DNA from 2 places in the Spirosoma agri genome. Region 1 is predicted to be linked to the other one. Evidence: riboswitches for the same ligand, from Rfam matches in the RefSeq annotation. Region 1 holds a riboswitch; the other holds the start of a gene.

Evidence for each region. A riboswitch is a leader RNA that binds a small molecule or an ion and turns the genes downstream of it on or off. The one in region 1 is predicted to bind S-adenosylmethionine.
Region 2: another riboswitch for S-adenosylmethionine. It lies ahead of GK091_RS03810 (homoserine O-acetyltransferase family protein); the one in region 1 lies ahead of metH (methionine synthase).

The regions. Positions count from the first base shown of each region.
Region 1 covers NZ_JAAGNZ010000002.1:1,175,850-1,190,771, forward strand. The annotation lists gene GK091_RS21525 (class I SAM-dependent methyltransferase) at 1-123, opposite strand, end outside; gene GK091_RS21530 (lipopolysaccharide biosynthesis protein) at 166-1,668, opposite strand; gene pseI (pseudaminic acid synthase) at 1,724-2,803, opposite strand; gene GK091_RS21540 (GNAT family N-acetyltransferase) at 2,860-3,336, opposite strand; gene pseG (UDP-2,4-diacetamido-2,4,6-trideoxy-beta-L-altropyranose hydrolase) at 3,339-4,373, opposite strand; gene pseF (pseudaminic acid cytidylyltransferase) at 4,379-5,068, opposite strand; gene pseC (UDP-4-amino-4,6-dideoxy-N-acetyl-beta-L-altrosamine transaminase) at 5,065-6,240, opposite strand; gene pseB (UDP-N-acetylglucosamine 4,6-dehydratase (inverting)) at 6,304-7,344, opposite strand; gene GK091_RS21565 (hypothetical protein) at 7,663-9,639, shown strand; gene GK091_RS21570 (hypothetical protein) at 9,724-10,629, opposite strand; gene GK091_RS21575 (GNAT family N-acetyltransferase) at 10,712-11,662, opposite strand; gene GK091_RS21580 (Ppx/GppA phosphatase family protein) at 11,810-12,697, opposite strand; SAM riboswitch class I at 12,864-12,981, shown strand; gene metH (methionine synthase) at 13,140-14,922, shown strand, end outside.
Region 2 covers NZ_JAAGNZ010000001.1:903,366-918,287, reverse strand. The annotation lists gene GK091_RS03870 (peptide MFS transporter) at 1-1,044, opposite strand, end outside; gene GK091_RS03865 (Kelch repeat-containing protein) at 1,143-2,117, opposite strand; gene GK091_RS03860 (peptidoglycan DD-metalloendopeptidase family protein) at 2,255-2,923, shown strand; gene GK091_RS03855 (M42 family metallopeptidase) at 3,060-4,130, shown strand; gene GK091_RS03850 (hypothetical protein) at 4,230-5,036, opposite strand; gene GK091_RS03845 (S66 peptidase family protein) at 5,105-6,010, opposite strand; gene GK091_RS03840 (ion channel) at 6,089-7,075, opposite strand; gene GK091_RS03835 (glycosyltransferase family 2 protein) at 7,238-8,251, shown strand; gene GK091_RS03830 (polysaccharide deacetylase family protein) at 8,188-9,003, shown strand; gene GK091_RS03825 (glycosyltransferase family 87 protein) at 9,036-10,217, shown strand; gene GK091_RS03820 (class I SAM-dependent methyltransferase) at 10,305-11,015, shown strand; gene GK091_RS03815 (DUF721 domain-containing protein) at 11,024-11,350, opposite strand; SAM riboswitch class I at 11,540-11,658, shown strand; gene GK091_RS03810 (homoserine O-acetyltransferase family protein) at 11,833-12,891, shown strand; gene GK091_RS03805 (SGNH/GDSL hydrolase family protein) at 13,073-13,681, shown strand; gene GK091_RS03800 (esterase family protein) at 13,736-14,464, shown strand; gene GK091_RS03795 (amine oxidase) at 14,606-14,922, opposite strand, start outside.

The DNA of each region.
Region 1 (14,922 bases):
ACCATACCGGTGGTTGTAGCTTCGGCTGGCCTGCCTGATTCGGGGCAGGAAATTAACGGCGGGCGCTTTGCGGACTTTGTAGAGCAAATCGAGGCCGAACAATTGAATGAGGAGTTTTCGCATAAGGCAGAATGACTAGTATAAGACTACGGTTCGTTTAGGGCGTTAGCGGGCGATCGTTTTTCGGATGCGCAGCCAGACGGAGTTTATCAGTTCGGTCGCATCAGGTGAGAGGTTGAACACATAAATGCCGGACAGAAACAGGATCGTTATGGCCGATGACCGCAACGCCACGTCAAGGCCTATCCACCACCAGGAGCCGGTACCATGCGGCACCCGTTCAATCAGAAACCAGATCAAGCCGGCCAGCACAAGAACGGCCAGATTGCGCCAGGAAAACGGTTGCAGGCCAAATTTAATCCCAACCAGCAGGGTACGCGCAAAATTATACAGGAATGTTGCTAACACCGCACCAACAGCCGCACCATTCATGCCGTATTGGGGGATCAGCAGTTTATTGGCCAGAATCGTAACGAAGATGAGCAGAACGAAAAAGACAGAATCATAAGCATAATACCGCGACGTATTCAGGATAACCCCGTTGACGCCGGTAGCCATGTCGATCAGTTTGCTCAGGCCTAGCCACAAAATTACGTAATAGCCCGCTTCGTAACCGGCGGGTAACACGGCAAAAATAGTGGGTAGATTGACCGCTACACCCACAAAAACGAGGCATCCCGCAATGAGCTGATTCAGACAGCTTTTGCGATAGATGGACATGATATTATCCAGGTCGTTTGCCTTCCACGACTCGGCAATGAGCGTACCAGATACTTTGTACAGGGCCGTGGCTGGTAACGCGATAACGCTGGCAAAATAGGAAGCCGTGCTGTAAACACCCGTATCGTCCAATCCTTTGCTCGTGCTGAGCATGGCTTTGTCGATGGTCCAGATGATCTGCGTTGATAACGCCGTGGTTAACGTGAGTGCCGAGTAGCGAATCAGGTTCTGGCGCAGTTCGGGACTGACCGCGACAAAACGGCGGTTGAAAAAAAGTGCGCTGTCCTGCGCTACGCTGTAGATCATCAGCACCAAAGGCACGAAAAAAGCGAGCAACCAAAAAAACAGAAACTGCGGAAAAGTAACCCAGCCGAACCAGTGCAGACCACCGGCGATCAGGACCAGCACGCGCTGCACCAGCTGTTGAAGCAGCGTTCCCGTAACGGGGTCATACAACAGGCGGGCGTAGGTGTCGAAAACGGCGAAAAAGACCGTGAACAACATCAGCGGAATGAGCAGGTAGTAATAATCGACAAACAGCGCCGATTGAGTCTGGTAATGTTCAATCACCCAAGGACGGGCCAGCCACAGGGTCAGGGCACAAACACCACAGCCAACAACGGTCGTCAACGTAGCAATGTACAGATAGCCATTGTGTTGTCGGTCGATGTTGCGGAAATAGGGGAAATAACGGCCGCCCGCGCTATTGAGGCCCAGATTGGATGCCTGCGCCAGCACCTGCGATACGGCAATCAGCAACGACAGTAATCCGATCTGCTCTTTGCTGAGCAGGTGCGGAAAAAAAACGCCCTGGGTTAAAAAGCCAACACCTACACCGGCATAAGCGTAAATTGAACTCTGAATGGTCTGCCGTTTAATGATACCCACGTGCTAGTTTGTGAAAGAGTGAATGAGTGAAAACATGCGTCAGCTATTCACTGAATCACTCATTCACTCTTTCGCTTTCAACTAAGTTCCACGTCAGCGCGGTACCAGCCACGATGTCGATGGTGGCCGTTTTACCAAGAACGTCGTCGTAATAGCGCGTGTGCAGCCCATTGGCGGGGCGGATGCTGCGCACGTTATCCGGCGTAAACGATTCGCCCGCTTTCATCGACTGCACGACGTAGAGCGACCGTTTGAACTGTAGGCTTTTCTGTTCTTTGGGCGTGAGCGTATAACTAACCTGTCCCATGGCCAGCTGCGCCCGTTCGGTTTCAATGACAAGACTTTTCAGCTCGTCCGGTTCCAGCGAAAAGGCGGAATCGACACCGCCATCGGCCCGACGTAGGGTGACGTGTTTTTCGAGCACTACCGCGCCGAGTGCCACTGCCGCCACTGCCGCACCAATGCCCATCGTATGATCCGAGAGCCCAACCGGAACGTCGAACAACTGCCGCATGTGCGGAATCGTATGGAGGTTTGTCGTTTCGGGGGTCGCTGGATAGGTACTTGTGCACTTAAGCAGAATCAGGTCCTTGCAACCGTTGGCCCGCAAAACCTTCACCGACTCATCGAGGTCCGCTACCGACGCGACACCCGTACTCATGATGACCGGCTTACCCGTCTGCGCGATTTTTTTCAGCAGAATATGATCCGTGTTCTCAAACGAAGCAACCTTGTAGAGCGGTACATCAAGCGATTCCAGGAAGTCAACGGCGGTGGTATCGAACGGTGAGCTGAAAGCAATCATGCCGCGCTTTTTCGCGTGGTCGAAAATGGGCTTGTGCCATTCCCAGGGTGTGTAGGCTTCGGCGTACAGTTTGTACAGATTTTTATCGGCCCAGAGCGATTTGGCATCCCGGATATAAAACTCTTCGGAGGCCCCGTTGAACGTGATCGTGTCTGGCGTGTAGGTTTGTAACTTGAGCGCATGGGCACCGGCATCGGCCACCGCGTCAACAATGTCGAGCGCCCGGTCGAGCGACTGATTGTGATTTCCGGACATCTCGGCGATAACAAACGGGCGGTGCGCTGGGCTAATCGTATAGTGGGCAACCTGAATCGGTTGAGTTGCTGTCATAATTGGTGAAACCGTATCAGTAGCGGATGCGACTTTTGTGAAACAGCGCCGAATGCTTACACGGTCTTGGTAAAGACTAAACTTGAGTTCGCAAATTTACCGCTTTCGTGCGAGAATGCGAACCCTGCCTTAACAAACGAACGAACGGAGGGTTGATTATCAGGTTTGATGTAGGCATGAACGGTGACGGCCCCCCACGCTTGTTTGCAGGCGTCGCACCCCTGACCGATCAGCTGACTGGCTAGCCCCTGACCCCGGAACCGGGCATCGACAGACACGCCAATGATGATTTCGTCGGGCATATCGGCGACCGGTGTTCGCTCGAAGCGCACCTGCCCAACGGCCTGACCGGTTTCATTCTCAAAGACAAACAGCAGCGCATTGGCATCGACTAGTTTTCGCGAAAACCAGGCTGTGTGCGTTTCCAGGGAAATAGGTGCAGAGTTGAAGGACTGTCGGCGCGTATCGGGATCGTTAGCCCAGTCGAAGTAACGTTGTGCATCAGTGGGCTTGGCTTTGCGGCAGGTGAGCATGATTAGCGACGTGTCAACTGATGAAACAAATCCCGCAGCCGTTCCGGGGAGCGACCATCGAAAAAACGGCGTTGATTCGCCAGCGACTCAGCTACCGTTTCGGGTGAAAACTGAGCCGATTGGATCGACAACTTTATCATCTGGTCCAGGCCGATAACGGGCGTCAGCCGAGTTAGCAGCGTTGGGAAATTGACCGATAAAGCAAGCTTCTCCTCCGCGAGAAACTGAGCCAGTCGAGCCTGGTTGTCAGCCGTGACCACCGTAACCAAGGGGCGGTTGATGGCACAAACTTCATAGGCAATTGTACTACAGGCCGTGATCGCCAGACTGCATTGCTGCAAGGCTGAAACCATCTGACCGGCATCCAGATTTTGCAGGATAGTAAGATTTGGTAACTCAGTTCGAAATGCGTCAATAGCCTTCCGATCCGGATGAAATGGCCCCAAAACGATCTGGACGGGTAAACTGGGGTCGACCTGCCGAATGGCTTCCAGAACCGTGAGCGACGTATTATGCGGGTCAGCCCCGCCCATACTTACGAAAATCGGACCGTCAGCAGGTGTATCGCCAAAACCGTCTGGATGTAGAAATTCCGGGCGTAATAACGCGTAGTGCGGACCCAGAAAAAATTGGGTATACGCTTCGGCCTCATAATCCGCTGATGTAATGCCCCCGGCATGGTTGATGATCATATCGGCCACCTGATGGCCTGCTGTCAGATCATCGATATAAACCAGCCGTTTCGCCCGCGAGCGAACCGACTGCTGAAAACCGTCATCGAACGAATAGCCATCTAAAATAACGACATCGTCCGGTTCAATTAAGTCCAGAAACGTCGTTTCAGCTGATGAGTCGGGCAGGGTAATAACGTTGATAGTAGCCTGTTCGATCAGGGAATGAATGGTTGGTGTTGGCTCAACGATAGCGAACCGCATCGAAAAGTCACCGTTCAGCATATTGGCCAGTGCCAGACAGCGCATGACATGACCCATTCCGATTTGTGCGTTGCCGTCGGCCCGAAAGAGAAGTTGATTCATGATGCTTAGCGGTTCCTGCTTAGTTGAAATTTGAGTTCTGCCAGTCGCCAGTCTGTCTCGGTATCAATGTCATGGGCATCCATTTCGGAAATGACAATACCACCCGAGTTGTCTGTGATCAGCCGTCGGGTACGCAAAAACGTGTTTGTGCTGAAGAAATAAAACTGGCCTGCATCGTGGTAAGCCGGTTCCAGATCCTGCGACCGGGTCAGCGCATGTTCCGGCTGAACCCAGCGTACTTTATCGTCCGCCAGCATCACCGCCCGCTGAATTGGAAAACCAAACGACTGCACCGGATAGACCGTATCGAATTGTTTTTCCGAAAGCGTGGCAAATGCCCGCTGAAGGAGTACTGGAGTGACAAAAGGTGCAGTCGGGTAGAGGCAGCACGCATAGTTAAACAATGAGCTTTGGTGTGCATACTGGTTCAGCACCTCATGCAGCACATCGGCTGTCGTCGCAAAATCGTCGGCGGTTTCGGCCTTACGCAAGAAGGGAACCGATGCGCCGTACTGTCGGGCAAGGGTCGCAATCTCCTCATCGTCCGTCGATACCATCACGTCAGCAAACAAACCCGATTGGCGGGCCGCGTCGATGACGTATGCAATGATAGGTTTACCCAGAAACGGCCGGATATTTTTTCTGGGAATGCGTTTACTGCCGCCCCGTGCGGTGATGATAGCTACGCTACTCATGCGCCGACAAATTCCTTCACGGATGCGATGACATACTCCTGCTCGGCATCGGTTAGCGTCGGGAACATAGGGAGGCTCAGGCAGCGTGCGTAGTAGCGTTCGGCGTTCGGAAAGTCGCCGGGTTTCCAGCCAAACTGCCGGTAGTAAGGCATCAAATGCACCGGGATGTAATGCACCTGGGCCATAATGTTTCTCGTCCGCAGAAAATCGTACAGCCCTTTCCGGTCGTCGACCTGAATGACGTATAGGTGATATGCGTGACTGATACCTTCGGGCGGAACAATGATGGAAATAGCTGAGTTGGCGAATGCGTCGTCGTACCGTTTCGCGATTTCCTGCCGACGGCTGAACATGGCATCGACCCGCTGTAACTGGCTGTTTCCCAACGCTGCCTGCATGTCGGTCAGCCGGTAATTATAGCCCAACTCCTGCAATTCCATGTACCAGCCACCGCGTTCCGGTTCACCGGCATACGGTTCCGTCAATTCACCGGGTTTGTTGGTGATGCCGTGCGTACGCAGTCGAAGCAGGTGCTTGTACAGGGCTTCGTCGTTGGTGGTTATCATGCCGCCTTCACCCGCTGCAATGTGCTTAACGGGATGAAAACTAAAAATGGCCAGTTCCGCCAGCGATCCATCGCCACAGCGATGCATGGTACCGTTCGTATCCGTAAAGGCCCCGCCCGGCGAATGGCAACTGTCTTCCAGAAGCCACAATCCATGTTCATCCGCTAACTCCCGAAAGGCCGCCATATCAACCGGGTAACCCGCGAAATCGACGGGAACAATGCCTGAAAAATAGCCTTTCGGATGCTTACTGAGCAACTCGCGAACCGAATCAATAGCAAGGAGGGCCGTTTCAGGATCGATATCTGCAAAATAGACCTCGCCCCCGCAATAGCGGACGCAGTTGGCTGATGCCGAAAACGTAATCGGTGTAGTGATGACCCGCGTACCCGTTGTGACGCCAAGCGCCATACAACATAAATGCAGGGCGGCCGTACCATTGGCTACGGCCACCGCATAGCGACAACCGATGTAGTCGGCAAACGCGGTTTCGAAAGCACCGATGTGGGGCCCCTGGGTCAAAAATGGACCGCGTAAAACATCGGCAACGGCTGCAATATCCTCGTCCGTAATATGCTGACGACCGTATGGAATTGGCTGATTCATTGATAACGCGGGTGAAAACCCGCATTTGCATTGATAGACACTAATAACGGCTTTTCTACTACATCACGCTTGAAAGGCCGGATCGACATGCTCCCGGATTTGTTCCCGGATCTGCTCAACGTCGAGCCACTCGGTGTTGGTGCCCGAGTTGTATTTGAAGCCCATCTCGACTTGACGCCCGTCGAAGGCTTTCAGGTAATCGTCGGTACTCCAGGTTGGTGTGGAAGGCGTAATGACGTAGTATTTATCCGTCTCGACGGTATTGAGCGAATCCGTTTCCGTAATCATTTCTTCGTGTAGTTTCTCGCCGGGCCGGATACCAACCAGTTGCTGCTCACAGTTCGGACCAATGGCCGTGGCTACATCCGTAATGCGATACGACGGAATCTTGGGCACGAAAATCTCACCGCCCCAGGCATGTTCGAGCGCGTACAACACCATGTCAACGCCTTCTTCCAGCGAGATGTTGAACCGCGTCATGTCGGAGTGGGTAATGGGCAATACGCCGTCTTTACGCTTCTCCAGAAAGAACGGCACGACCGATCCCCGCGATCCGATCACGTTGCCGTAGCGAACCACCGAAAAGCGTAGATCACGGCTGCCTTTCATGTTGTTGGCTGCTACGAACAGCTTGTCAGAACAGAGCTTGGTGGCCCCGTAGAGATTAATGGGCGCGGCTGCTTTATCCGTCGAAAGGGCTACCACGCGTTGAACCCCGTTATCGAGCGCTGCGTTGATGACATTCTCGGCACCGAACACGTTGGTTTTGATGCACTCCATCGGGTTATATTCGGCGGCCGGCACCTGCTTTAACGCAGCCGCGTGAATGATAATGTCGATTCCTTCGCAGGCCCGTTTCAGGCGTTCGCTATCGCGTACATCACCGATGAAAAAGCGGATGGATTTATACTTCGAACTTGGGTAATGTTGCGCTAACTCAAACTGTTTCAACTCATCGCGGGAGTAGACGACCAGCCGTTTGATATTCGGGTAGCGCTGATATACCATCTCAATGAACTTCTTGCCAAACGAGCCGGTGCCGCCCGTAATTAAAATCGATTTGTTCGTCAGGTCAAAGGGTTGGCCCGTATTGTATTGATTCATAGATTATTGTCGCTATTTTTTGGCCCTCTACTCGACCAGTTTGACAGGGGGCCGGGACAACCTTACTTTTTTAAATGCTTCTGACTGCAAAGGTAGGGTTATTAGAGGAATCAATATTGATAGAATGATTAAAGAAGTTCCTACGCAATGACCACGCCATGAACCTGTCAATCTTGTTACTATCAGGTTCACACTAGTTGGATTAACGTGACTGCCGAAATGAGGGTATGTTAATCTATCTCAAGTGAGTTTACCCATTCGGGCGAGTTTAGTAACTTGCAACGGTTTCCTAGTATGTAACTTTTACTTAATTAATTTATGAATTTTTTTTACCGATTAACATTACTTTTTCAGCTTGTACTGACGGTTGTGACTCTATCGCAGGCGCAGAATTTAATACTAACCACACCCACTTCTCAAACGCCAGGTAGCAGTAATGTTATCGTTAACCCGACCTGGCGATATAAGGGTCAAACTGAAAATAGTACAAATAATACGCTTGTCGGTCACGATACAGGTAATAATCTGACGACGGGTTTATCAAATACATTCATTGGTAAATCAGCTGGTCTGAATACTACGACGGGCAATAGTAACTTATTCTTTGGGTACTTGGCTGGTAATACAAACACATCGGGTGCTGGTAATACAATGATTGGTACCGGATCAGGGTGGCTTAACAATGGTGATGAAAACGTTTTTTTGGGTGCTTCAACGGGTGCCTGGAGTAAATCCGCTACTAGAAACACATTTGTAGGTGCTTTCAGTGGTTTCAAAAACGTCAGTGGCACAAATAATATATATTTGGGTTACAACGCAGGTGGGACCAGTCAGAATGGTTCCTATAATGTGATTATTGGTGATTCGGCTGGTTATAATAATACCGTTTCTGGTAGTGTTATGATTGGTAGCAAAGCTGGATTTGCTAATACAACAGGGGGGGCTAATACATTTGTCGGGGCTAGCGTTGGATCCAAGAATACGACTGGGTTTGCAAATTCATTTTACGGTTACGGCGCAGGTAGAGAAAATACAGTTGGTTTGAACAATACTATTGTAGGATATATAGCAGGATCAAGTACTACTTCTGGGTATTCTAATTCGTTTTATGGCGTTGCCGCAGGCTTTTCTAATACATCTGGTTATTTCAATTCGTTTTTTGGTGAAGCTGCAGGACACTTATACTCGACAGGTCATCATAATAGTTTCTTTGGAAGACAGGCAGGAGCTGGGAATGGTAGAACGGATGGCGTTCAACTGACTTTTGCGAGTGGTTCTTACAACTGTTTTTTTGGTGATTTTGCCGGATATAATAACAACAATGCTAATTATAACGTCATGATCGGAGATAGTACAGGGGCTAATAATCAAGGTTCGGGAAATGTGATGGTTGGTAGCCGCGCAGGACGGTCTAACCAGACAGGGCAACAAAATACTTATCTTGGTTATCAATCCGGCTATAAAGCTGTTGCAGATTCCAATACCTTTGTCGGCTACCAATCCGGTTACGTCACAACAACCGGGAAAGGCAACACTTTTTTTGGTACATCGTCAGGGCGAGGGAACACGACGGGTAGCCATAATACGTTCGTTGGTAATGGTGCCGGTCCTGCCAGTAGCAACATGGACGATAACGTCTATATCGGCTACACGACAGGAAATCATGACAGCGGCTCACGAAATACATTCCTAGGTACTGGAGCTGATGCCATTGCGCAGAATCTGATCAACGCAACGGCTATTGGGGCTGGTGCAAATGTCGCGGTTAGCAATGCTGTGGTGTTGGGTAATCAGGCTAATGTGGGTATCGGTACGTCAGCACCCACGGCCCGTCTCGATGTCAATAGTGGTATTGATCATGAATCTGGTATCCGAATGAGCCGACTTACGGCTAGTAGTCCTGCTCGGCTGACCCTGCTCGACAAAGTACTTACCGTTGATGACAATGGTCAAATCGTGCTGGCTCAAACGGGTCGTTACTCGGTTAAGCAAGTGAACGATTGGTCCGACAAAGTCTTTGATCCTGCTTACAGACTTCGTTCATTAGCTGAGGTCGAACAATTCATCCAAAAAAACGGGTACCTACCGGGCGTTCCTTCGGCAGAGCAGGTTATTCGGGAAGGTGTTGATGTCGGTAAGATGGACGCCAAGCTGTTGGAAAAGGTCGAAGAACTGACGCTCTACAGCATTCAACTCGAAAAAGCTGATCAGGCTAAACAACAGGAATTACACCAGTTAAGAGCAGAGGTGAACGAGTTGAAGCAACTCGTAAAGCAACTGCTGGAAAAGAAATAAAGGCTTTCACTGGCTTGGTACACAAACGCCCGACCGTAATATTACGGTCGGGCGTTTGTGTACCAAGCCAGATCGGTCTATCCGCTATTTACTCGCTACGGAGTGCTTTATCTGTGTTCGGTCAAAGGCGTCGATGTAGCTTTTCGCACTGGCGTTCAGGATGGTGACACCCCGGTGATCGGCATAGGTGCGGATAACTTCGTAACCTCGGAACACTTTATGTAAGGATAAGAACTGCGAAGCCATCGAAAACGTGCGTTGTCGGTGCTTGTCAGAATACACAGGCTGATGCGTTACGTCTTTGGGCTTGTCGTAAAAGTGAATCTGCTTGATCAGCAACTGATTTTGATCCGTTAATCGAATCTGTTCATGCCAGGACGTATCCGCGCCAAACAGGTAAATCGTTTCAAACTGGCGGTTGATCATGAGGGTCAGGGCCGCAATGATAACTGTCTGCGCCTGAGGCATCCCAAACCCATTGGCGTAGAGCCAGTAGGTCAGCCACTGGAAACCGCTGACCACGGTGTAGTTGAAATAAACGACCTTGATCTGCGGATTGCCGCGTTCAATTTGACCGAGCAAATAAGAGCCTTTGGCAAAATGAGGCACGTAGAGCAACATCGGCCAGTCTACGCGTTCCAGAAAGACCGACAACGTTTGGCGAATATCATCGCGGTCGGTTGTCTGCTTCGTGAAAACGAAATAATTAGGGTCCGAAATGACGTAGTTCTGAGGGCGAAGGCGATGAAAAATATCGGCGTGGGCAAAATTATTGACGCAGACGATTTCGGTTTGCCGGATAAAATCAAAATGCTCCGCCAGCGACTCATTCAGCGATGGACCGTTTCCCAATACCGAGCAAATCGGTAGCTGTCGGGCCGGTAGCTGCGCTTTATGGCGACCACGAATCACGACTTTTACCAGTGACAGCAGCGATTTGACGAATTCGCTCAGGAATTGACTCAGGGAATTAAAACCAGCTTCAAGCATGCGGTCGGCACCAGACAGGAGCCACTTTTTCCACAAAATAACGAAAAAAACACCAGACACGCCGGTAATAAAATTAGCGGGTTCACAGGGTTTTCTCAACGGTCATTTTTGGGGATGACTGCGCACCGAGATTTTGCTTGAAACGGATCAAACCGGGTTTGGGCCGCCGGTCATTGTCGAGCGATACGCCCAGATCCAATAGTCGTATGCCCTGTTGCCGACAATAGGTAACCAATCCATCGGTGAGCATAACCAGTGGGCTAAATGACTGATAATCGGGATTCGATGCTGGTAAAAAGCTGTATAAAATATCCTTTCGTACGCGTACAGCAACCGTCATGGCTGCGATTTTGTCCGCATCGTTCACGGTGAAAACAATGAATTGATCCGGGAATTTCTGTAGTAATGTGGTCAACTGTTCAGGACTGATCGTAAGCTGGTATTCCTTCGTCCGTCTTGCTTCCACTATGAAGTTTATGGCGTCGTCAACGCGCGTCGTTGGCCAAAGGTTAACCTGAAAACCGGCCTCCCGGCATTTCCGCAGTCGTCGGCGTTCCGATGCGTTGATCGTTGCGCTAAATGGGCGTTCGGTAATTGGCAGAAAAAAATTCTCGTGTAGTTTGATCAGTCGGAAGCCTTGTTCCTCTAAGGCAACTGCCAGCCGGTTTGCCTGTTCAGGGGCGTAACAATGGGGGTAGTTGACCAGGCGTAGGGTCGAGGCTCCGAAAGAACGAGCCGTTTCCTGAAGCGATTTAATAAATGCGTCGAGAACCGTGCCGGGAAGCGTCTCGGCAAATTCGATTGACCCAAACGGGGCCGCAACAGGACTAACGATTCCGTTGGCCGTAACAAAAAAAGCACACCGCGCGTCTGCCTGGTTTGTACGCTGATTCAGTGCCGAGAGCAGGTAAAACGATCCACTTTGTTGTTGGCACAGGTGTTCGTGTTCATTGAAGAAAAAACCGGGCTGGCAGAATGCGGGAACGTCGGAAGCTTGTGGATGCTGCTGCCGGAGCAGAATATAGTCCGTCATAAACCCAAGCAACTTAAAAATTTAGTACACAAATATAGTGTAAGTGTATATAAATAGGCACTTGCATTATATTTGTGGCGACTGGACCAATAAAAAATCCCTGCGATCGACGATCACAGGGATTTTTTATTGACTTGTGTAGCTGCGTTAGAGAGCGGTTTTCTCCTTGTTGAGTTGCTCAAAAACCAGTTGAATGATACCATCTTTCAGGCCGAGATCCGGAACGACGATCTTATTGGCTCCAGCCCATTTCATTACCGAAATGTAGATGTCGGCAGCGGGCACGATCACATCGGCGCGGTCGGCATTGAGTCGAAGTTTATTGATGCGGTCTTCCTGGCTGAACCCGGCGATGTAATTTCGGATTCGTTCGATTTCGGCTCGGGTTGATTCGGAGTCGGATGTTTTAGACGCCAGATTAAAGAGTTTGCTGATGTTACCACCCGTACCGACCGCAATGATTTCCGCTGACGAATCGATATTTTCTTCAACCCAGTCCTCAATTTTCCGCCAGGCCCCTTTCGTTTCTTTCCCTTCCAGCAGTCGCACAGAGCCTATTTTAAACGACTTGGAATTTATTTTTTGCCGGTTCCGGTACAGGTTCAGTTCGGTGCTGCCACCACCCACGTCGATGTGGAGAAACTGCTGATCGTCGAGTGCCTGCACAACCACATTATTGATCAGTTCGGCTTCTTTACTGCCATCGATAATGTGAATCTTGATGCCGGTTGATGCTTCGATACGATCGGCGATTTCTTGTCCGTTGGATGACTCCCGCATGGCCGACGTAGCGCAGGCCATGTAGTCCGTAACTTCGTGCAGTTCCATCAGCAGTTTGTACACCTGCATTAGTTTGGTGGTGCGGGCTTCGCTTTCGGGCGTTAGTTCGCCAAAATTGAAGACATCGTGCCCAAGTCGAAGCGGAAAGCGGACGTATTCAACCCGTTTGAAACTAACGATGTCGTCATTATGTAATACTGTTGAAATTTGCAGACGGGCTGCATTGGAACCGATATCAATGGCTGCTAGTTTCATCAAATATAAGTCGTGACCAATCGGACTGCCAGTGCCATAACTGAGCAAATTAATGGGTAATACTGACAACCGAACGGCCTCTGTTTACTAAATTGCTCATTCATTCATGCGCCCAAAATTAAGCTATTTTTGGGGACTATGGCTAGAATCTATACCTTTGCTTAAGTGCTTATCAAGAAAGACGGAGGGATTGGACCCTGCGATGTCTTGGCAACCAGCCGCTTACTCTACAAGCCGGAAAAGGTGCCGCTTTCCACCCCAGTTTGCGCGGGGACAGATAAGTTAGCGTTTCTGCTTCCTTCGCCTGTTTTGATAAGCCCCGGTTTTTACGACGCATTGCTTTAAAGCGACCATTGGCGCGCTGTCAACTCTATAAATTTTGGATCACTTGGAACTGATTACAGACCTACTGAAAAAGCGGATTCTTGTTCTCGACGGTGCGATGGGAACGATGATTCAACGGTACGAGCTTAGTGAAGCCGATTACCAGGGAGAACGCTTTAGAGGATATCCGCACGACGTAAAGGGAAACAACGATCTGCTGTCGATCACACAGCCGCAGATCATTCAGGAAATTCATAAGCAGTACCTCGAAGCTGGTGCCGATATTATCGAGACCAATACCTTCAGCAGTACGTCGATTGCCATGGCGGATTACCACATGGAAGAACTGGCGTATGAACTGAACTACGAATCGGCCCGGATTGCCAAAGACGTTGCGGACGAAATAACGAAGCAAAATCCGGATAAGCCGCGCTTTGTGGCCGGTGCACTGGGACCCACAAACCGCACGGCCTCGTTATCGCCCGATGTCAACAACCCCGGCTACCGGGCTGTTACGTTCGATAATCTGGTCGATGCGTACTATGAACAGGTTCGTGGCCTGGTCGAAGGGGGAGCCGATTTGTTGCTGGTCGAAACCATATTCGATACGCTCAACGCCAAAGCCGCGCTGTTTGCAATCGACAAATATTTCGCGGAGAATCCGGAGCGGACCGTGCTGCCGATCATGGTGTCGGGAACCATTACCGATGCCAGTGGCCGGACATTGTCGGGGCAAACGACTGAAGCGTTTCTCTACTCGATTTCGCACTTGCCATTATTAAGTGTGGGGCTGAACTGTGCGCTCGGTGCTGAACTGATGCGGCCCTATATTCAGACGCTGGCCAAAGAGGCTCCGTTCTTCACCTCGGCCTACCCGAATGCGGGGTTACCGAACGAATTTGGTGAATACGATGAAACGCCGGATATGATGGCGTTGCAAATCGAAGATTTCGTTAAGAGCAATTTTATCAACATCGTTGGGGGTTGCTGCGGCTCAACGCCCGATCACATTCGGGCCATTGCCCAGGTAGCCGCCAAATACCCGCCCCGTCAGGTGCCGGAGCCGGAGCCCTATCAGAAACTGAGTGGTCTGGAACCGTTGAAAATCACGGAGCTGACCAACTTTCTGAACGTGGGTGAGCGGACCAACGTGACGGGTTCGAAAAAATTTGCCCGACTTATTAAAGAAGGCAATTACGATGAAGCCCTGAGCATTGCCCGGGGGCAGGTGGAAGGGGGCGCGCAAGTGATCGACGTCAATATGGACGAAGGCATGCTGGATTCGGTGGAGGCCATGACCACGTTCCTGAACCTGATCGCTGCCGAACCCGACATTGCGCGCGTCCCGATCATGGTCGATTCGTCCAAGTGGGAAGTTATCGAAGCTGGTCTGAAATGCGTTCAGGGCAAGGCGATTGTGAACTCTATTTCGCTGAAAGAAGGCGAGGAAGCATTCATCGAACGGGCCAATCTTGTCAAACGCTACGGAGCTGCTGCGGTGGTGATGGCATTCGATGAAACGGGTCAGGCTGACTCCTATGAACGACGCATCCAGATTTGCGAACGGGCGTACCGGATTCTGGTCGATAAGGTCCATTTCAATCCGCAGGACATCATCTTCGATCCGAACATCCTGACAGTGGCAACGGGTATCGAAGAACACAATAACTACGCCGTCGACTTTATCAATGCTACCCGCTGGATCAAAGAAAACCTGCCGCTGGCCAAAGTGAGCGGGGGCGTATCCAACATTTCGTTCAGTTTCCGGGGGAATGACTTCGTACGCGAAGCAATGCACTCGGCCTTCCTGTACCACGCCATTCGGGCGGGTATGGACATGGGTATCGTTAACGCTGGCCAGCTGGAGGTATACGATAGCATTCCTAAAGATTTGCTGGAAC
Region 2 (14,922 bases), on a different contig from region 1:
AAAAAGAAGAATAAAGGCCGGGTTCAGGTTCTGGAACCAGCTCGACGGCATCTCCCATCCGAATAAATTGAGGTCCGTATAGCGGTCGGCGAAAATCTGGAGCGATGATCCCTGCTGTTCATTACCAGCCCAGTAAGCGGCTCCAGCGAGAAAAAAGACAAAGAGAACGGCCACCCGCTTCTTCTCTACGCTGTCCAGTCCCCCCGCAATCAGAATATACAGAAAGTAGCCTACAGCAATCAGTGAAATAATCGTTCCCATTGCCTTGGCAAGACCCTGAGCAGTGGTCATATCCAGTACACCCGTCAGCTGAAACGCTGCCAGCACCGCAGCGACTACGGCCAGAAATAAGAGTAATGAACGATTCCCGCTCGACGGTTCACCAGCGTTAGCTACCGGGGGCGCTACGAAATTACCCCGATCGCCCAGGTAACGCGGAGCAAATACCTGAAAGGTGATAATGCCGAGCAACATCGCTACGGCAGCCGCGCCAAATCCGTAGTGCCAGCCAACTTTCTGTCCCAGATAACCAACGACCGAAATGCCAAGCAGTGAGCCGGTATTGATGCCCATGTAGAAGATTGAAAAAGCGGCATCTTTCCGAGCGCCCCCTTCCGGATACAGCTCGCCAACAACACTACTGATATTCGGTTTCAATAGCCCGGTCCCGATCGCTACCGTACACAGGCCCGCATAAAAAAGTCCCGGACCCGCCGGAAAGGCCAGAATAATATGGCCGAGCATGATTACGATACCGCCATAAAAAATAGATTTGCGCTGCCCGAGCAGGTTGTCGGCAATCCAACCACCGGGCAGCGAAAGCAGGTACACCGAGGCCGTATAAATTCCGTAGATAGCGGCCCCATCGGCTTCGTTCATGCCCATGCCGCCCCGAACGTTGTCGATCAGAAACAGCAACAGGATCGCCCGCATACCGTAGTAGCTGAAGCGCTCCCACATCTCGGTAAAGAACAAAACGAAAAGGCCCATCGGGTGGCCAAAAAGCGTGGCCTGGTTGATAGGCTTCTCAATAGTAGATTCCATGCAGTTAGGTTAATTGGTCAGTTTGCCGAAGAATATGTCTGTAAGAACAGAAAAATGGTCGTAAATATACCTTCGGCATCCGAGACCAACAAAACTGCTCAGTTACCGTCTGGCATGAACTCCCACAAATCATTGAAGCGTGCCTGACCCGTTGCCCCCGTTGACACGTATCCTTTTGTGCCGGTAGAAAACCCAATCGCTCTTGTTCGGGCTGTTCCCTCGAAAGACGATTGCATAGTCCATGAATCGGTAATCGGGTTATACCCCCAGACATCGTAGTCTCCGGAACGCTGCGTGCAGGAACCCGTTACGAAGTAGCCAATGTTATTAATTGAAAAGCCTACGCCGTAGGAACGTGCGAGTGATGTTCCCGTGAAGTTTTTACGCTCCCGCCAGGTGTCCTTCGCTGGATCGTACGCCCAGAAATCGTTCTGATTCACGTTGTTTGTGCTTCCGGTGCCCACATACGCCACGTTGTTGATCACGAACGCAGCCGCCCCGATCCGCGCCCTGCCACCAAAGTCAGCCTTACGCGTCCATGCATCTTTCGCCGGATCGTACGCCCACAGGTCACGCAGTTCGGGGCTATCCGAACCAGTCGCCACAAAACCAGTTCCAGCTACGGTGAACGCAATGGCCGACCGTCTGGCAGACCCACCAAAATTGGCGATTTGTGTCCATTTATTGGTCGCTGGGTCATACCGGTAAAAATCGTTGAACAAATCGCCGGTCGTTCTGTCCAGGCCAGTACCGACGTACCCTAGGGAATCAATCGAAAAGCCAACGGCTTCGCTGCGGGCTTTACCTGGAAAGTTGGCGACCTGGGTCCATTTGTTTTCGGCCGGATCATACTGCCAGAAATCAGAAAGCCCATCTTTATCCTCATTCGATCCCGTTCCAACATAGGCCTTGTCTTTGATTGTGAACGTAACAGCCGCATTCCGGGCTGTGCCTCCAAACGCAGACTTGGTTCGCCAGTTGCCGGGTGATACCTCCGAGTCATTCATCGAACAACCAGCCAGTGAAAGACTCAGGCAGATCAGTAAAGCCCACGATGCATGTATATGATTCATACGCTTTGATAGTGCGGTTAATACACTAAAACGATTTTATAAAAGCGAAAAGTCTATAATCGGTGATTCTTACCAATTTTGATGAAACAATTCTTACCTTTTGAGCCAGTCTTTTCTGCGACGTCACCTGCCTGCTCATGCTTCTCCCTGTCAATTTCCAACGAGACCCTTACCTGATTCTTGATTTTTCGGCTACGAATCCCGATCTGGCAACGCTCGACTTAACCAATACAGCGACTTTCACAGAGTATGTGTTCGGGAAATTACGCGAAGCAGGTGCCGTTGTGGGTGTCGGTGGTTATAACGAACATCGTGTTATTTACCGCCGAAGCGAACACTTCAACACGACCGAAGAGCCTCGTGAGATCCACCTCGGCATCGACTTCTGGACCGACGCCGGAACACCCGTTTCAGCACCCTTGACCGGCATCGTTCACAGTTTTCAAGACAACGCACACTTCGGGGATTACGGCCCGACCATTATCCTGGAACATCGTAACGTAGTCCTGAACCAGCCTGACGGCGTAACATTCCGGACGCTTTATTCGCTATACGGACATCTGACCCGCTCATCGCTGGAAGGCTTGTTCGTGGGAAAAGAAATCGCGGCAGGTGAGCCGATCGGCGCCATTGGTCCCTACCCCGAAAACGGCGACTGGCCTCCGCACCTACACTTTCAGTTTATGACCGACCTGTTGGGCAAGACGGGCGACTTTCCCGGCGTCTGTTCACTGCGTGACCGAGACCAATTTCTGGCCATTTGCCCGAATCCGAATGACTTATTGGGCATTTCGGGGTTATACTGACGTGGTTTAGTTTATCAATTGTTTTAACACCAGACCATATGGTACGTTAAGCAATCGCCTATATTTGATTTTCATTAATTCCGTATTCCGAGTTTGACTCTCTAGTCATTCGTGAATAGTTTATTTTCAGCGCACAATGAACGAACACAGTAAAAGTTTTCTGTACCAATACCTTAACAATGCCTCGCCAACTGGTTTTGAATCGTCAGGGCAGCAGCTATGGCTAGATTATCTCAAGCCGTATATCGACGAACATATCGTGGATACATACGGTACGGCTGTGGGTGTTATCGGACCCGGAAAAGACTATAAAGTAGTTATTGAGGCCCATTCCGATGAAATTTCGTGGTTCGTCAACTACATTTCTGATGACGGTTATCTGTTTGTCCGACGCAACGGCGGCTCCGATGCCTTGATCGCACCGTCAATGCGGGTTAACCTGCACACGAAGAAGGGTGTCGTCGAGGGTGTATTCGGCTGGCCTGCCATTCACGTCCGCGACCTGGCTAAAGACACTGCACCCAAAGTAACCGACCTGTTCATTGACGTGGGCGCGGCTACCAAGCAGGAAGTGGCTGACATGGGGATTCACGTTGGAACGGTCTGTACATTTTCCGACGGCCTGATGGAGTTGAACGATCGGTTTTTCGTAGGTCGGGCGCTGGATAACCGCATGGGTGGGTTTATGATCGCTGAAGTGGCCCGGCTCCTGAAAGAAAACAACGTAACGCTACCCTTCACGCTCTACGTGGTCAATGCGGTACAGGAAGAAATCGGGCTTCGTGGTGCCGAAATGATTGCCCGGCGACTCCGCCCTGATCTGGCCATCTGCACAGACGTTACCCATGACACGCAATCGCCGAAGTACGATAAAAAAGAACAGGGCGATCTTAAATGTGGCGATGGACCGGTGCTTTGCTATGGCCCGGCGGTACAGAATAATGTGCTCGATTTTCTGATCGGCGTTGCTGATCAACAAGGGATTGCGTTCCAGCGGCAGGCGGTTAGCCGCTCGACCGGCACGGACACCGATGCCTTTGCGTATGCTACGGAGGGCATTGCGTCCGCGCTGATTTCGTTACCGCTGAAGTACATGCACACAACAGTCGAGACGGTTCATAAGGAGGACGTACAAAACGTTATCAAACTGATGTATGAAACGTTGCTGGCGCTGAAAGGCAACGAAGATTTTCGGTATATTAAGTAATTGAGTTGTAACCGATAAACACGCTGACTAGTAGACTCTGGCTTGAACTCGGCACACACAACGACCGGTTTTAAGTCAGCGTCTTGTGGTCAGCGTTTGTCAATACAGTTCATACGTATACTCTGTTACTTCATCAACATAAGCACCCTTTTTGATCCGTTTTGCCAATAGACCACGCTCATTGTTGATCATTGTCGTATTGGCGTTGATGACATTGTTTTTGTTAAACGAGGTGATTCCCGGATAGATAGCGAAGAAATTACTATAAACGCCGGGCGCTTTGTCGAAGGTCACGTCGGATTCGCTGCTTCTGGGCGTCGTTGTTCGGGCCGTAACGACCGTCAGATCGATATGGACGGCGTTGCCCTTGTCGAATTTGTACGTGTAAATATTGCGTTCCAGCAGCGGAGGGGGTCCGGACACAATCAGTTGCAGCGGTAGATTATCCGCCTTGTATTCGTACTGAAAAGCCTGGATGAGTTTAAACGCTGTAAAGCCGTTCAATGCTTTCGACTCCTTGACGTACGATAGTCGCCCCTGATTGTCGTAATGATACAGCCGTTGCGTACCTGCTTCCAGTCCATCTTCGCCCAAAACGGGTCGGGTCAAGCGCCGGTCAACCCGGTCGATCTGTTCTGAAGTTACTGACTTGTAGTAAATTATCGTTTGCGCGGTCGGGGTCACACCAGTCAGCTCAGCCGATACGGTTGGGTACTCGTTAACAAGCTGTAGTCGCCCCAGACTGTCGTATTGATAAATCATTGTAACGTCAGAATTGAAGGCTGTTTGAACAGCTTTACTGACCCGATACCTGGTTTTCTGCGGATTCGGATCGTTCTGACAGCCAACAACAACACTCGCCAGCACGATCAGGCTTAACCATAAACAACGGAGTGAGCGAATCATGAGCGATAGATAATGGTCTACGGAAAAAGTACAACTACTCAGGAACCTACCCACCAGCCGCATAGGCATCAGAAGACCAGTCGACTCGTCGTGCTATCAATCGTCATTCGAACCGTTTGCCCGATCGGCAACGCCAGATTATAATCAACATGCCCCGCCGGAAAGTTGAACAGGACGGGATACGTGTACTCCGCAACCGCGTCGGCAATGATCGTAAACGCATCTTTCCCAAACGGCAATGACGCGTTTGTGCGCATATCAGTGAACTGACCCACAATCAAACCAGCCAGCTTTGCCAGCCGCCCCGCCCGATGGAGCTGCGTCATCATACGGTCGAGGGAAAACAGCGTCTCGTCAATGTCTTCAATAAACAGGATCGTTCCCGAAAAATCCACATCGGTCGGCGTTCCCAATGAATTGACCAGCATGGTCAGATTCCCCCCTACCAGTGGCCCCGTTGCGTTGCCTGGCCGATTCAACGAATCCGATGGGATCGAATATGCGTCCGGTGATTCACCAAACAGCCATTGCCGCACTGATTCGAGCGATTCAGCCCGATCGGGTTGCCCATACTGCCGGGGCATCAGGCCATGCAGACTCTGTACACCGTGCTGATAGAAAAGGCTTAGCAAAACTGTCACATCGCTGAAACCGACCAGCCACTTAGGCTGCTGCGTCAGGCCCGTCAAATCCAGCTGATCAACAATCCGGTAACAGCCATACCCACCACGGGCCGCAAAAACAGCCTTCACGGATGGATCGTCAAAAAGCCGTTGCAAATCATCACGTCGTAACGCATCCGAACCCGCAAATGGCCCGTCAACAGCGCGCAGGCTATCACCTTCAATGACGTTGAGTTGCCAGACATCGCGTAGAATACGCAATCCCTCAGCCATTTCCTCGTAAGGAAACCAACTGGCAGGAGCCACTACACCGACCGTATCGCCGGGACGCAGAAAAGGGGGTTTAATCAAGGTGATGAGTCTTAAGTTTGTTATGTAGGGAGTGTCCTTTTTTGTTTCAGGCGGGTTTCCACCCGCCCTACTTATTCGCTAATTAAGCGCAACTTCTTCCGTTTCGTCTAATTTGTCGAGATCGAGGTTGAGCATACTTTGCTGGCTGTTATCAAACATAGGGCGAAATTTATGTCCCCAGAGTATTTCGTCGTAGCGGTACGAATACCGCCGGTGCACCTCCTGCGAAAAGGTATCATCCATGGCCCGGAGCAGAATCAGAAACTCAGTGTCTGATTTGGCAAGGTCGTCGGGCGTGCAGCCATGTAGCGGGCTTTCGCGGGTAATTGGGTGAACCAGTGTCCAGTTCGTTGGGAAGAAGGTCACCTTCGTCCGTTCGAGTGCCAGCGGATAATACTTACGATAATGATCGCCATCGGCTTTCAGCTCCATCCGTGACATAGTCACCTCTACCTGTACGTTGATCAACTGGTTAGACCGGGCGTTGATCACCCGAAACATCCAGCCATTAACGTCCAGATACGGAGCGAATACGGCCCGCTGGGAAAATTTGATATGGGCAGATGGTCGCGAAAATCGGCCATATAGCAGTCCCGTTACTAACGCAAACGACAGCAAGCCCATCATCGACTCGAACGCAGCAATGATACTCGACAAAAAACTTGTGGGTGCAATGTGCCCGTACCCCACCGTCGTCAGCGTCTGGGAACTGAAGAAAAAAGCCTTCCAGAACGGTCCATAAAAAGACTGATCCGATGTGCTTTGCAGATATTCAGCCCCGGCCAGTACGTAGATGCCCGCGAAGAAACCGTTTGCAAGCAGATAAAAGGCCAGTACCCACCCCAAAAAATGGGGCCATGTCATCGTGATAAGGCGATTATAGAGATTCAGTCGGTCCCAGAACGTACCGTTTTTGTGCGCTACATTAAAGCTGCCGTCTTTATTGACGAGCCGCGAATACGTGTCGTTCAGTTTGGTGCCAAATCCCAGATCCTGTCTTTTTCCTTCTTGCTCAACAAGTTGACTATCCCGACCGTGTAAATTCTGCTTCGGCAACGTATTCATAGGGCGTATAAGCGACTGATCTTTTTAGCGACGCACAGGGGTTTATGAACTTTTTTAAAACAACTTTAATTCATGTATAATAAATAAATAAGTATAAATACTTACTTTAGCGTAAAAATTGACCGAAAACCCCGTACCGGAATCTTGACTCACGAAGATACAATGAAATCATCTCAAGGTATGATTAGTATAGTCGTACCAGCCTACAACGAAGAAGAGAATTTACCCGTTCTGGTGCATCGGCTCATGGCGGTCATGGAACGTTATCAGTCTTACGAAATTCTGATCGTAGACGATGGCAGTTCCGACCAGACACGCTATGTGCTCCGTCAGTTGAGTAAGGCTTATCCCGTTGTACGCTTTTTGTCGTTTTCCCGTAATTTCGGTCATCAGATGGCGCTACGCGCTGGTTACGAAAACGCCAGAGGTCAGGCTGTTATCTGTCTCGATGCCGATCTTCAGCACCCCCCCGAGCTGATACCCGCGCTGGTCGACAAATGGTGCGAGGGCTTCGACGTTGTCTATACGGTTCGTCAGCCAGATCCCAAGCTATCGTGGTTCAAACGCGCGACATCCAAGAAGTTCTATAGCCTGTTGCGGAAGGTATCGGGGCTGAAAATAGAAGACGGTGCCGCTGATTTCCGGTTACTCGATCGAAAAGTTATCGATACGCTAAAGCAGTTCAAAGAAAATGATCTGTTTCTACGTGGTGCCATTTCGTGGGTAGGTTTCCGCCAATGCCGGATTCTTTACCAACCCGCTGCCCGATACGCCGGTCGCTCCAAATACTCGTTCCGGAAGATGCTGCAACTGGCCGCTATGGGCATTACATCGTTCTCCACGAAGCCACTTTATTTGTCGGTATTGCTCGGGTTCGGCATGTCTCTGTTTGCTACGCTGTTCGGTCTGGAGACGTTGTATGAGTACTTTTTTACAGATGCAACCGTATCGGGCTGGACTACACTGGTATTGCTTTCTGTACTAATTGGTGGCGTTCAGTTTATCATGATCGGCATTATCGGCGTATATTTGGGCAAAACGTTCGTGGAAGTAAAACAACGTCCTGCCTACATCATTGGCGACACGAGCGATATTGAGGAGACTGAGACAATATGGGAAGCCCCGACCGACGAGCAACACCCGCTGGGAACTATATATTATTCACCGTCGATGTAGAGGAGTTTGATACCGCTGTCGAATTTGGTCACGATATCTCATTGCGTGAACAAGTGGCCGTTTCGACGCGGGGCCTACGCCTGCTGGCCGAACGATTTGATGCCGTTGATGCCCGTACCACCTTATTCACAACGGCCAATTATGCGCTCCATGAACCAGAGTTGGTGCGCCAGCTAGCAGGCAAACACGAAATCGCTTCCCATGGCTATTTCCACACAACCTTCGAACCTGCCGATTTGCTAAAATCCAGATTGGCACTGGAAAAATTGCTGGATAAGCCCATTACGGGTTTTCGGCGGGCCCGGATGGGCTTTGTCGATCCACATGATGTTCAACAGGCTGGCTATGCGTATAATTCGTCGCTGCATCCTACATGGCTACCGGGCCGCTACAACCACTGGGGCGAACCGAAGCAACCGTTTCAGGAAGCAGGCGTCTGGCAAATTCCGGCCTCAGTTACGCCTACGCTCCGCTTACCGCTGTTCTGGTTAAGCCTGAAAAACTTCCCCTTTGCCTACTACAAGCAGTTGTGTAAGCAGACGCTTCAAACCGAAGGATTCCTGAATCTGTACGTTCATCCGTGGGAGTTTACGGACCTGTCAGGCTACGAAAAAATTCCCACGTACGTTCGTCGACACTCCCGCGATGCATTACTCGACCGGGTTGAAGCGTTATTGCGGTATCTGAGACCGATGGGCGAGTTTGCCACAATGGGGGCTTTTACGCAGCAACTGACAGCGACTTCCCATTGAGTACCTACTCTTATGTCTGACATTTCCTTTTGATGTTATCATTCTTCAAGAAACCGATATTCAGCGACTACCGCTTTATTTTTGGTGTTTACGCCCTCCTTACACTGTTCGCCAGTACGCGGATAGTTATTCTCCTTGATTCGAATAATTACAAGATTTTCTACTATTCGCTTTACCATTTGATCGATGGTGTAAGCCTGTATAATGAGTACCCAGCCGAATATGGAGACCATTATCACTATGCGCCTACCTTCGCAGCGTTGTTTTCACCTATTTTTGGGTTACCGTTTCGGTTAGGCTTATTTCTCTGGCATTTTTTGTTCGCGGGCGTCTGGGTACTGGCCATATACCGTATGCCATTTACGCACCAGCAGAAAGTATTCGCCTACTGGTTTTGTCTACAGGAGTTATTCACGTCACTGGTCAACAGCCAGACGAATCCATTCATTGCGGCTATTCCCTTATTTGCTTTTATCAGTTTCGAGAAAAAGCAACCCATCTGGGCGGCCTTTTTCATTGTGCTGGGCTTCAATATCAAAATTTACAGCCTAGTTGCTGCGGCTCTGTTTCTACTCTATCCGCAGAAGCCCCGTTTTTTGGTAGCCATGGTCGGCTGGGCGGTGGTACTGGGTTTGCTACCGATCTTTTTCACGTCGCCCGCTAAATTATGGTGGCAGTATGAGCTGTGGGTCAATCAGTTGCTCATCAAATCCGATCACGACAAATGGGCGAATACGTCCATTCACCGGCTTGTCCATACGTTTATTTCGCCCGATGTTGCCACACCGGTTATTATCGGTTTTGGCGTGGTCTTATTCTGTACCGTATACATTCATACCAAACGATTTGGCCAGCGTTGGTTTCGGATGCTGATGGTTGCCTCGGTGCTTATCTTTCAGGTCATTTTCAATCCTGTTTCGGAATCGCCTACGTACATTACGGCCGTTACCGGGGTCATGATCTGGTGGTTCTATTGCCCCCGGAGTTTATTGGATAAGACGCTCCTGATCAGCTGCCTCGTATTAACGGTTTTTTCGCCGAGTGATATATTTCCACCTGTTTTGCGAGACCGATTCGTGTTGCCTTACGTTCTCAAAGCGTTACCCTGCGTGTTGATCTGGTTTCGAATTATCTGGCAGATGCACATACCTTCATCAACTGGTGCATCGGCGGATGTTCACAATTCGGAGTTGTCATTGGGGAAGAGCTATTGACGCGATTCAGGAACCACAGTCTGCTGACTCCGGGTCAGCGTATATTCATACAATCAAGTAGACAATTCAGTAGCGACCAAACTAAACATGGCTAACGAAGCAGCAACGTGGCTCGATTTCTGGCAGGAGGAAAACGAATTTGATAATTCCATGTCCGTTAACTATGGCTATTTCTTGGCACGGGTAGAAAAATACATTCCACTGTCGAAAAATCTAAAAGTTTTGGATATTGGCTCCGGCCCTGGCAATCTGGAAACAGCCTGGCACGACCGGGTTGCCGAGATGCACGGACTGGACATATCCAAACGTTATAACGAGATCGCCCGCAACGTACACGCCCAACATCCTACGGTTCATTTTCACGATTTACCGGCGGACGACTACCTCAATTTCAGCCCGGTCCTAAACCAGCGGTTTGATGTAATTATCGTTATGAGCGTGGTTCAGTATTACCGCAACGTCGCCGAAGTTGAGCAACTGCTGGCTTCTATGAAGCAGGTTGCGGCACCCGGTGCCAAAGCGATGATCTGTGACCTGATGGTTGGCGGCAGTGTTTTGAAAGATATCGGGAGCATTATCGGCCGGTCGCTCCGGCAAGGTCAGTTACTGACGATGATCCGCCTATTGGTACGCCTGCGATTTTCTTCGTATTACAAGGTCCGTAAGAACAATGGTTTTCTGGTGGTTCCCAAACAGGAATGGCTGGCAATCTGTCAGCGGCTGGGGTTGAACGCCAAATTCGTTGATGAGCCCTTAACGATGCAGCAGGAGCGGCAGAACTTATTGATTCAGTTCTAGGCAGGAAACTAGATAAATATTACATCGTCAATCACATCGGTACCCATGTCTTTGTTTACGAGCTGAATCAGCTTCTGCTTGGCATTGACAAGTTCGTTACGCAACGGGGCTGAGGCAATCTCGATGTACAGTTTACGATCCCGAACGTAGAGCCGGTTTGTGCGTGATGCGATCGTTGGTCCCATCATGCGTCCCCAGAATGCTTCGAGATACGTTTCGTTAAAGCGGGTCTGAAGCTGATACGCTTTCAATAGCTGTCCGATGGCGTCCTTCAGGGTCGTAGTGCCAGCTGCGCGGGTAGCATTCTCGCGATTGTAATGGTACGTTTTGCTCATCGGTGACGTGTCTTCGCTACAAAAGTAAATATACCGCTGATTAAATATACCCTGTTCAGGAACGAAGTCAAAAAAATAAGGCAATGGCCAGAAAATAAGGATGGTGTTTGGATTGGCGCGGTTTGGCTAGTATACTTGCGTTATCAAGTCAATTACCAGACGTCACGCACAATACTACCGGCGTCAATTGATTTATAAAGAAGCGAGGAGAGATCAGGCTCTGTGAATCGCTGGCAACCTACCACACGGCAAGGTGCTAACTCCTGCCTAAAGCAACCGCGATGGCGGATCGTTAGGGACTATAAATCGTATACTCACATGCTCTACCAACAGCACGGTATGCCTTCCACGGCCTACTAAGTCTTACTCACCTTATCGCACCGTTGACCGGGAGTGGTCTTGGGCGGTTCCAGTTCGTTTATGGTTTTCAGCTTGTGTCTCCGCCACCGCTGAAAACGTCAGAGCAGAAAACGCATCATCCTTTGGACATCCAGTATTTCGACTATAAATATTCGTTCCCGCTCGAATCGGGAGAGAGTCTGCCGGGTTTTCGGCTGGCTTACACAACGCGTGGAACCCTGAACAATGACGGATCCAATGTTATCTGGGTTTGCCACGCGCTCACGGGCAATGCCGATCCGGGTGACTGGTGGTCTGGCATGGTTGGAACCGGTAAATACTTCAATCCGGAAACCAATTTCATCGTCTGTGCCAACATTTTGGGTTCCTGCTACGGATCGACCGGCCCTCTTTCGATCAATCCGGCCACCACACAACCGTTCTACCACGAGTTTCCGGCCATAACCGTGCGCGATATGGTCGAAGCGATGGACCTGCTGCGTCAGGAACTGGGCATTGAAAAAATCCACACCTGCGTCGGCGGATCGGTCGGTGGTGAGCAATCCGTCGAATGGGCCATCCTGCGACCAAATCTGATCGACAACTTAGTCTTGATTGCCGCCAGCGCGGTGGCATCGCCCTGGTGCATTGCCTTTAACGAAGCGCAACGGATGGCCATTGAGGCAGATCCGACCTGGATCGAACGGCGCGACGATGCCGGGGCGCAGGGCATGAAAGCGGCTCGGGCCATGGCGATGATTTCGTACCGAAATTACGATACGTACGGGTTCACGCAGGCGCTCGACAACAACGAGCAGCTGGACGGCTATAAGTCAGCTAGTTATCAGCGCTACCAGGGTGAGAAAATCGCCGAACGATTCAACGCGTTTACGTACTGGACACTCTCGAAGGTAATGGACTCGCACAATGTTGGCCGCAACCGGGGCAGCATTCTGAACGCCCTGAATCAGATAAAAGCCCGAACGCTGGTTGTTGGCATCCGGTCTGATTTGCTGTTTCCTCCAACTGAACAGCAGTTTCTGGCCCGCCACATTCCGGATGCAACCTACGAAGAGATTGATTCACTCTATGGACACGATGGTTTTCTGATCGAATTCCGGCCCTTGGGTGGCATTATCCGCAAATGGATGGCGGCAGCTGAACCGGATTTAAAGAAACTGGCGGAGCCGGTGAAAAAGTAAAAAATCGTACGGTTTATCCTAAAAGACAAATTTACCTCAACAAATAAGTGCCAAAAGCTAATAACTCTAGAACGCATAGCAACTCATTCTTCTACTTTTGAGTTAATAAATACTGGTGCGAAAGCCTATCCAGAGAGTTTATTAGAAGCCGTCAGGCAACACTTAATCCTACTATAACCAGATGGTCTGGTACGAAGACGAAGTTCGGCTACTCGAAGCCAAAACCAAGACAATTGATCCCACGGCTGACCGGGTTGTGTTTTATGGTAGCTCATCGATCCGGCTCTGGACAACCTTGGCAAACGATTTCCCCCAGATAAACACACTCAATCTGGGCTTCGGTGGGTCAACGCTCGCAGCCTGCACCTGGTTTTTTGACCGGCTGGTGGTGCCGGTAAACCCAAAGTCCATCGTGTTTTATGCAGGTGATAATGACCTCGGCGATGGACGACACCCAGAAGAAGTGTGCCTGTTTTTTTGCGCCCTTGCCGACCGAATGCGCCAGCAGTTGCCCGATACTTCGCTGTCTTTTCTTACCATAAAACTGAGTCCGGCCCGCTGGGGAATCGGGGATAAAATTCGCGCAACGAACAGGCTCATCACTGACGAGGTTCGTAAAAATCCTCTTTTTCAGACGATCGACATGACATCGCCCCTACTGGGTGGCGATGGTCGGCCACGTCGTGAACTTTTTGAAGCCGATGGTCTTCATCTCAACTCGGCAGGTTACCAGGTCTGGAAGCAGGTTTTAGAGGAATCGCAAATTTTTAATAATTTGTTTACCTACTAAGTTGCCTTAGTTTGCGTCGACGGCTGCAATTTCATCAAACCTTTCCGCTTCGTTATGGATCGTGAGTATCACAAGTGGTTCAGCCCAAATCTGAACCGTGACATGGAATTGCTGGTTTTTGGCCATGCTGGCGCTCGGGTTTTAGTTTTTCCGACCCGACGTGGCCGTTTTTATGAGTACGAAGAGATAGGCCTTGTCAACGCACTTGCCGATCGACTCGATAAGGGCTGGCTCCAGCTTTTCTGCGTCGATAGCATCGATCGGGAGAGCATCTATAACCGCTATATTCCCCCACCGGATCGGATCAAACGGCACGGCCAGTATGAACACTACATTCTGAACGAAGTCCTGCCGTTTTCCCGGCTGAAAAATCCGCAGCCTTTCATGATTTCACATGGCTGTAGTTTGGGGGCTTATCATGCGGCCAACATTGCATTTCGCCATCCCCAATGGTTCGGTAAACTAGTCGCGTTGAGTGGCCGGTACGATTTATCCGCCCCCGTTGCGGAGTTCCGTGGCTTGTTCGATGACTATTACGACGAAGATATTTACTTTCACAACCCAAATCATTTCCTACCAAATCTGGAAAATACGGACGTGCTGGACGATCTGCGCCGGATGCAGATCGTCATGACCGTAGGCGCTGCCGATCCGTTTCTGAATAGCAATCTGGCCCTGAGCGAAACGCTTTGCACGAAACATATAAAGCACGAATTACATATATGGGACGGGCGGGCGCATCAGGCCGATGACTGGCATAAAATGGTCCAGATATACCTATAATATACTGATTATCAATACGAGGCTGAATGGTGCTAAATACACCATTCAGCCTCGTCGAAACCTACCATCCCCGAAGACAACCCTCAGTATAGACCCCCCGGCATCTGATTGGTCCACACTCTTCTCAATCGTGGTAACTCCCTAGACAACGGATGAGTTAGCTACGAGTAAAGACGTGTCAGACACCGCACGTTGTGCTTGCAGCAATGCGTCAGCATACGGTTTATACAGGATACGACCGGGTGGATCGACGGTTAAATCGGCATCCCATAGGCCAGAACGATGCCAGTTGTCCAGATGGTCCCAATCGGGTCGGTCTATGATCGGATACAAGCATACGCCCCAAAGTGGGACACCCGCTTCCAGAACAGCCGCACATTCGCGCCCAATCATACTAATCCAGCCGGGCCGGTCAATGCCGGGATGGCTCGTTTCGGTCAGGGCAATGGGTCTGCCAT